Regions from separate parts of the Stutzerimonas tarimensis genome, predicted to be linked through region 2. Evidence: predicted binding sites of a transcription regulator. Region 2 holds the regulator's gene; each other region holds the start of a gene.
What was found. Region 2 encodes FliA, which starts transcription of late flagellar genes. Its sites were predicted from a motif close to CTAAAGTTTNNNNNNNNNNNGCCGNTAA; they were not measured.

Region 1 (2,253 bases), on a different contig from region 2:
CCCCGGAGAAAGCTCAGCGGCCCCTCGGCCGAAAAGTCCCAGGCAGCGTTGCCCAGTACCAGCCGCCCGCGTGCGCTGCATCGGGCGCTGCAAAGGTGTCCGGCGGCTCCGCGCTGCAGGGCATGGCCAACCAGGGGCAGCCGCCCGGGCAGTGCCATACGGGAGGTGAATTCCAGCGTCGCGATCGCCGTTCCCGCCTGACTCAACTGCCCGGTAAAGCGGCGATCACTGGTGCATGTAGTGAATTCGCCAAGGACCTTCGGAATGCTCCAGAGCGCTCGTCCCCCGGCGGCGGCGTGGCTGTCGCTGACCCAGATCGGCCCGACCGTCAGCGAGGGCGCGGGACGGGCCCGTTGCAGTACCGCAAGGGCCAGTTCGTCATAGGCGAGGGTGCCTTCCGTGTAGCGGGCCCAGACGGTCAGGACCAGCAGGCGACCCGCGAGTCGCAGCGGCGCCGGGCCGGCTTGCGGCAGGCTGGCGGCCGCGACCTGCCATAGCGATGCACAGGCCGAGCCCTGCAGGTGCCAGGGGGCAGGAGGAAACGGCTGGGATGGCGTCTCGTTCATGGCTGTCCGCTCAGTCTGTTTTCTTCGTGAAGGCCGCGACATTACAAAGGTTTCGTTGATCTGCGACAGACAAACGCGCATTGGAGGGCGCTCTGGTGGAGATTGTTCTCGCCGCAGGGAACTTCAGAACCGATGGCGCGTCCATTCTCAGCCAAGAATTACCCTATATAAAAAACGGTCATTCCTGTCAGTAACGCAGCATCCACATGAGGCATGGTCATGACCTTACAAAAACAAGAAGCCAGGTTCATCCTGGAGCATTCTTTTCTACCGCTTGAGAGCAAATGCCTGGACGATGAAGAGGGCCTGCGGTTGGTCGTGGTGCTGGATCGCGCCAACGGCCGTTATCTGGAGAAGCCGCTGCCTTCGATGAATTCGCGCCGGGATCTGTTGAAAACGATCTTCGACACCCGACGCGAGTTGCTGATCCTGGTTCGCAGCGGTCAGCTTGACGGCGTGCTGTTTTCCGACGGTGTGGACACGCACCCCTTTACCCCGGCTACGCGCCAGGATCCGCCTCAGCGGCGGTTCGGCTAGTCATGGGGTCGCGGGGATGCCACGGCCATCTCCGCGGACAGGCAGAACAGCGGTCGAGCGGTGCGGCTGGCCCCGCTCATCCATGACCTGAACGAAAAATTCCAGTTCTGCCTGTTGCGGCCGATCTTGTGGGAGCAATCACTACTCCCGCCCGAGAACTGCCGCTATGCGTATGACGTTGAAGATAAAAGTACTTTTGCTGGCCGTCGTGCCGGTCATCCTCTTCGCTCTGGTGCTCAGTGGCGCGGCGGCGAAGATTCTCCGCGACATGGCCGAGCACGAGGTCAAGCTGACCCGGGAACGCCTGCTCAAGGAAAGCCGTGATCGTCTCGAAGATTACATCCGCATTGGCGTCGGCAGCGTCAGTCATCTTTACGAGCCCGCCTATTCGGGCGACACGGCCAGCCGCGCCCAGGCGATCGCCATCCTGTCGAAAATCAAATTCGGCACCGACGGCTATTTTTTCGCCTATGACTCCAACGTGGTGCGGCTGTTCCGCGGCGACAGTCCGGTGGACATCGGCGCCAACCTCAGCGAGCGGCGCGATCCCAACGGCGTCTTCGTCAACCGGGAACTGGTCGCCGTGGCCAAGAACGGCACCTACCTCGTCGAGTACTCATCGCCCCTGCCGGGTAACGAAAACGTAAGGGTGCCCAAGCTCGCCTACAGCTTCTACCTGCCCAAGTGGGACATGGCCCTGGGCACCGCCGTCAACCTCGACGGGGTCGAACTGGCCATCGAGGCTGTACGGCAGGACCTCGAGGCGCGGGTCAATACCATTCTTGCCAGCATCCTGGGAATCGCCGCGGTGTTGCTGATCGCCCTGGGCCTTGCCGGTGTGCTGATCAGCAACTCGGTAACCCGCCCGATTCAGGTGATCAAGGCCAAGCTCGACGACATCGCGGCTGGAGAGGGCGATCTGACCCATCGCCTGCCGGAGCAGGGTGAAAATGAGCTGGGCGAGCTGGCGCGCTCGTTCAATCGCTTCGTCGACAAGATCCACGGCATGGTGAGCCAGATCACGGACATGACCGGCCAGCTGACAAGCATGGTCAGTGAAGTGGCGGCGCAGTCCCAGCGTTCCGAGCGGGCCATGCAGGCGCAGCGCCTGGAAACCGACCAGGTCGCCACGGCGATCAACGAGATGTCG
Region 2 (2,253 bases):
CCAAGCGAAGAGGCAATGGCAGACCTCTTCGCCGGTATGTACAACGACACCTCCCGTCGGGCAGGTTGATCTGACTCCTATTCGCTCGGTGCCGGCGCATTGACGGCCCCAGGACCTGGCAAGAAGGTAAGAGACACATGGGAAAACATCCCGTACAGGTGATAGCAGTGACCGGCGGCAAGGGCGGCGTCGGCAAGACCAACGTATCGGTCAACCTGTCGCTGGCCCTGGCCGATCTCGGCCGCAGGGTGATGCTGATGGACGCCGACCTCGGTCTGGCCAATGTCGACGTGCTGCTCGGGCTGACCCCCAAGCGCACCCTGGCCGACGTCATTGCCGGCGAGTGCGAACTGCGCGACGTGCTGATTCCGGGGCCGGGCGGCATCCAGATCGTGCCGGCGGCGTCGGGCACCCAGAGCATGGTGCAGCTTTCGCCCTTGCAGCATGCTGGCCTGATCCAGGCTTTCAGCGACATCGGCGACAACGTCGATGTGCTGATCGTGGACACTGCGGCGGGCATCGGCGATGGCGTGATCAGTTTCGTGCGCGCGGCGCAGGAAGTCTTGCTGGTGGTCACCGACGAGCCCACCTCCATCACCGATGCCTATGCACTGATCAAGCTGCTCAACCGCGACTTTGGCGTGAATCGCTTTCGCGTGCTCGCCAACATGGCGCATACCCCTCAGGAAGGGCGCAACCTGTTCGCCAAGCTGAGCAAGGTGACCGACCGCTTCCTGGACGTCGCCCTGCAATATGTCGGCGCCGTGCCCTATGACGAGATGGTGCGCAAGGCCGTGCAAAAGCAGCGCGCCGTGTACGAAGCCTATCCGCGTTCCAAGTGCGCCCTGGCCATCAAGGCGATCGCGCAGAAGGTCGACAACTGGCCGCTGCCGGTCAACCCGCGCGGCCATCTCGAGTTTTTCATCGAACGTATGGTTCAGCCTGTTGCAGGTACTTCGGCATGACTGGCGCGGGACTTCGCATGTATTCCAACAAGGCCCAGGCCAGCGATTCGCGTCGCCTGGTCGAGCAGTACGCGCCTCTGGTCAAGCGCATCGCCTACCACCTGCTGGCGCGTCTGCCGGCCAGCGTGCAGCTCGACGACCTGATGCAGGCCGGCATGATCGGCCTGCTGGAAGCCTCTGGCAAATACGATGCCGGCAAGGGTGCCAGCTTCGAGACCTACGCGGGCATCCGCATCCGCGGCGCGATGCTCGACGAGGTGCGCAAGGGGGACTGGGCGCCGCGCTCGGTCCACCGTAACACTCGCATGGTCAGCGACGCGATACGGGTGGTGGAGGCGCGTACCGGGCGCGACGCTAAAGATCATGAGGTCGCGGCCGAACTAGAGATAAGTCTCGAAGATTATTACGGCATCCTGGGCGATACCCAGGGCAGTCGCCTGTTCAGTTTCGACGATCTATTCCAGGCAGGCGAGGGCGGCGACCTCAACGAGGATGCCGAAAGCGCGCATCCGGAGCCGTTCCGGGAACTGGAGGACGAGCGCTTCCAGCGCGCCCTGGTGGAGGCGATCGCCCAGTTGCCCGAGCGAGAAAAATTAGTGATATCACTTTACTATGATGAAGAATTGAACCTGAAGGAAATCGGTCAGGTGCTGGGAGTCAGCGAGTCGCGCGTCAGCCAGTTGCACAGTCAGTGTGCTGCCCGCTTGCGCGCGCGCCTGGGTGAGTGGCGAGCGCGCTAGGCCATTCGCCGGGTTATTGAGGCTTTTTTGGAGGTCGAACCTTGGACAAGAACATGAAGATCCTCATCGTCGACGACTTTTCGACGATGAGGCGGATCATCAAGAATCTTTTGCGTGATCTCGGCTTTACCAATACCGCTGAAGCGGACGACGGCACCACCGCGTTGCCGATGTTGCAGAGCGGCAGCTTCGACTTTCTCGTGACCGACTGGAACATGCCCGGCATGAGCGGCATCGACCTGCTGCGTGCAGTGCGTGCCGACGAGCGCCTCAAGCACCTGCCGGTGCTGATGGTGACCGCCGAGGCCAAGCGCGACCAGATCATCGAGGCCGCGCAGGCCGGGGTAAATGGTTATGTGGTCAAGCCGTTCACGGCCCAGGTGCTCAAAGAAAAGATCGACAAGATCTTCCAGCGCGTGAGCAACTGAGTTCGCCGAGAGGGCTATATGGCGCAGACAGACAATGCCGCCCCGAGCGACTTCGAGGGTAGCCTCAGGGCCAACGCTCCTGAACTGATCGAGAGCCTCCAGCAAGGGCGCTTCGCTGAA
Region 3 (2,253 bases), on a different contig from region 2:
AGCAGTGCGTCAGTGGCGCAATTGAAGCCGCCACACTCGACGTCCACCACCACCGGGAGGTAGCCGCGAAAGCGACGAGCCATGGGCGTACGGGCCGAACCGGGCAGGTTGTGCTCAAGCTCGTCTTCGAATTCGCTACCGCTCATGCACGATTCTCCAGCCGCCAGCGCAGTGTCTCGCCCGCGCGCAGCGGAACCACTTGGCGATCACCGAACGGCAGCTGCGCGGGCACTGTCCAGTCTTCGCGCACCAGGGTGACCTGTTCGGTGTTGCGGGCCAATCCGTAGAAGTCCGGACCAAAGTGACTGGCGAAGGCTTCCAGGCGGTGCAGTGCATCGCGCTGTTCGAAAGCCTCGGCATAGAGTTCGAGAGCCGCGAAGGCGGTGTAGCAGCCGGCACAGCCGCAAGCGGCCTCCTTGGCCTGTTGTGCATGGGGGGCCGAGTCGGTGCCGAGGAAGAATTTCGCGTTGCCGCTGGTGGCCGCATCCAGCAGTGCTTCCTGGTGAGTATTGCGCTTGAGGATCGGCAGACAATAGAAGTGCGGACGAATCCCGCCGACCAGCATGTGGTTGCGGTTGTAGAGCAGATGCTGTGCGGTGATGGTCGCGCCGACGTTTGTGCCTGTCTCTTCGACGAACTGCACGGCGTCGCGCGTGGTGATGTGCTCGAACACCACCTTGAGCGTCGGGAATCGCTGGACCACCCGCGATAGGTGCTCGTCGATGAATGCCTTTTCACGATCGAATACGTCGATCTCCGCGCGGGTCACCTCGCCGTGCACCAGCAGCGGCAGCCCGACTTCCGCCATGGTCTCCAGCACGCTGAAGATGTTGTCGATGCGAGTCACGCCCGAGTCGGAGTTGGTGGTGGCTCCGGCCGGGTAGAGTTTTGCCGCGTAGACGATGCCGGACGCCTGGGCCGCGCGCACGTCTTCGGGGCGAGTGCTGTCGGTCAGGTAGAGCACCATCAGCGGATCGAAGCGGCCGCCGGCGGGCAAGGCGCCGAGGATGCGCTCGCGGTAGCTGGCGGCCTCGTCAGCATTGCGAACAGGCGGGACCAGGTTAGGCATGACGATCGCCCTGGCGAACTGGCGCGCGGCGTCGGCAACCGTATGGCGCAGCGAGGCACCGTCACGCAAGTGGATGTGCCAGTCGTCTGGGCGCAACAGGGTAAGGCGATCGGTCATGCGGGTGTTCCAGGGCATCTTCGGATGATGGCCGGAATGCTACCGGAAAACGGGCTGTCTGGGGGCAGCTGCCGGCGTGCGGCATTGGCAAGCTCAAGTTTCCAGATCAGCCACCGATACTTTCCTTGAACAACCGTGTCGGAGGGCCTGTGCGCCTGCCTCTGCTTGTCCTTGCCAGCCTGCTTGCCGCGCCGACGGCTTGCGCTCTCACGTTTCAGACGCGTCTGGAGCGGGTCGAGTGGCAGGTGCAAGGTGACCGTTTCGAGTGCCGGCTGGCCCAGCCTGTGACGGGGCTGGGGACGGGGGAGTTCGTTCGTCGGGCCGGCGAAGAAGCAGTGTTCCGCCTGCGCTCGCAGGAGCGCTGGTTTGGCGACGGCTCTGCAACCTTGCTTGCCGCGGCTGCGCCCTGGCAGCCCAATCGCAGTGACATCGCCCTGGGTCAGGTAAGGATTCGCGCGGGTGAGGTGGTGTTCGACAGCAGCCCCTATCAGGCCGGGCGCCTGCTCAGCGGCCTGCTCGAAGGCCGTAGCCCGGTGGTCCGTCATCGTACCAGGCACGGCAGCGAGCCCCTGGAGGTGCGGTTGTTGCCAGCGCGCTTCGCCTCTGCCTACGAAGAGTATCTGGCCTGCTCCTCCAGGCTGCTGCCAGTGAACTTCGATCAGATCCGTCAGACACAGCTGCCATTTTCCACGGCTGGTGCCGACCTGGATGACGCCGCCAAGGCTCGGCTCGACCTGGTTCTGCAGTTCCTGGCGGCCGACCCCAGCGTCAACCGCATTTACCTCGATGGCCATTCCGACAACAGTGGCGACCGACTGACCAACCGAGAGCTGTCCCGCCGCCGCGCGCTGGCCGTACGCGATTACCTGATGGCCAACGGCATCGACGAATCCAGCATCACGGTGCGCTTTCACGGCGAGCGCTATCCGCTCGTCGCCAATAGCAGCCCTGCCAACCGCGCGAAAAACCGGCGTGTGACACTGCAACTCGAGCGCGAGGTGGTGGCCAGCGCGACTGAAGAGCAGCGCCCGCTTCCGGCCGGTGCACGGGCTCTGTAAAAGAACACG

Region 1: a site for FliA is predicted at 1,203-1,230, ahead of ACFOMF_RS00250 (methyl-accepting chemotaxis protein). Genes of this name have one in related genera too.
Region 3: a site for FliA is predicted at 1,279-1,306, ahead of ACFOMF_RS02620 (flagellar protein MotY). Genes of this name have one in related genera too.

What each region holds. Positions count from the first base shown of each region.
Region 1 is NZ_JBHRXZ010000001.1:42,023-44,275, reverse strand. It holds gene ACFOMF_RS00260 (acetoacetate decarboxylase family protein) at 1-566, opposite strand, end outside; gene ACFOMF_RS00255 (hypothetical protein) at 786-1,103, shown strand; gene ACFOMF_RS00250 (methyl-accepting chemotaxis protein) at 1,270-2,253, shown strand, end outside.
Region 2 is NZ_JBHRXZ010000029.1:43,175-45,427, forward strand. It holds gene flhF (flagellar biosynthesis protein FlhF) at 1-69, shown strand, start outside; gene fleN (flagellar synthesis regulator FleN) at 138-965, shown strand; gene fliA (RNA polymerase sigma factor FliA) at 962-1,705, shown strand; gene ACFOMF_RS17405 (chemotaxis response regulator CheY) at 1,759-2,133, shown strand; gene ACFOMF_RS17410 (protein phosphatase CheZ) at 2,152-2,253, shown strand, end outside.
Region 3 is NZ_JBHRXZ010000003.1:133,073-135,325, forward strand. It holds gene rnt (ribonuclease T) at 1-146, opposite strand, end outside; gene pyrC (dihydroorotase) at 143-1,186, opposite strand; gene ACFOMF_RS02620 (flagellar protein MotY) at 1,336-2,244, shown strand.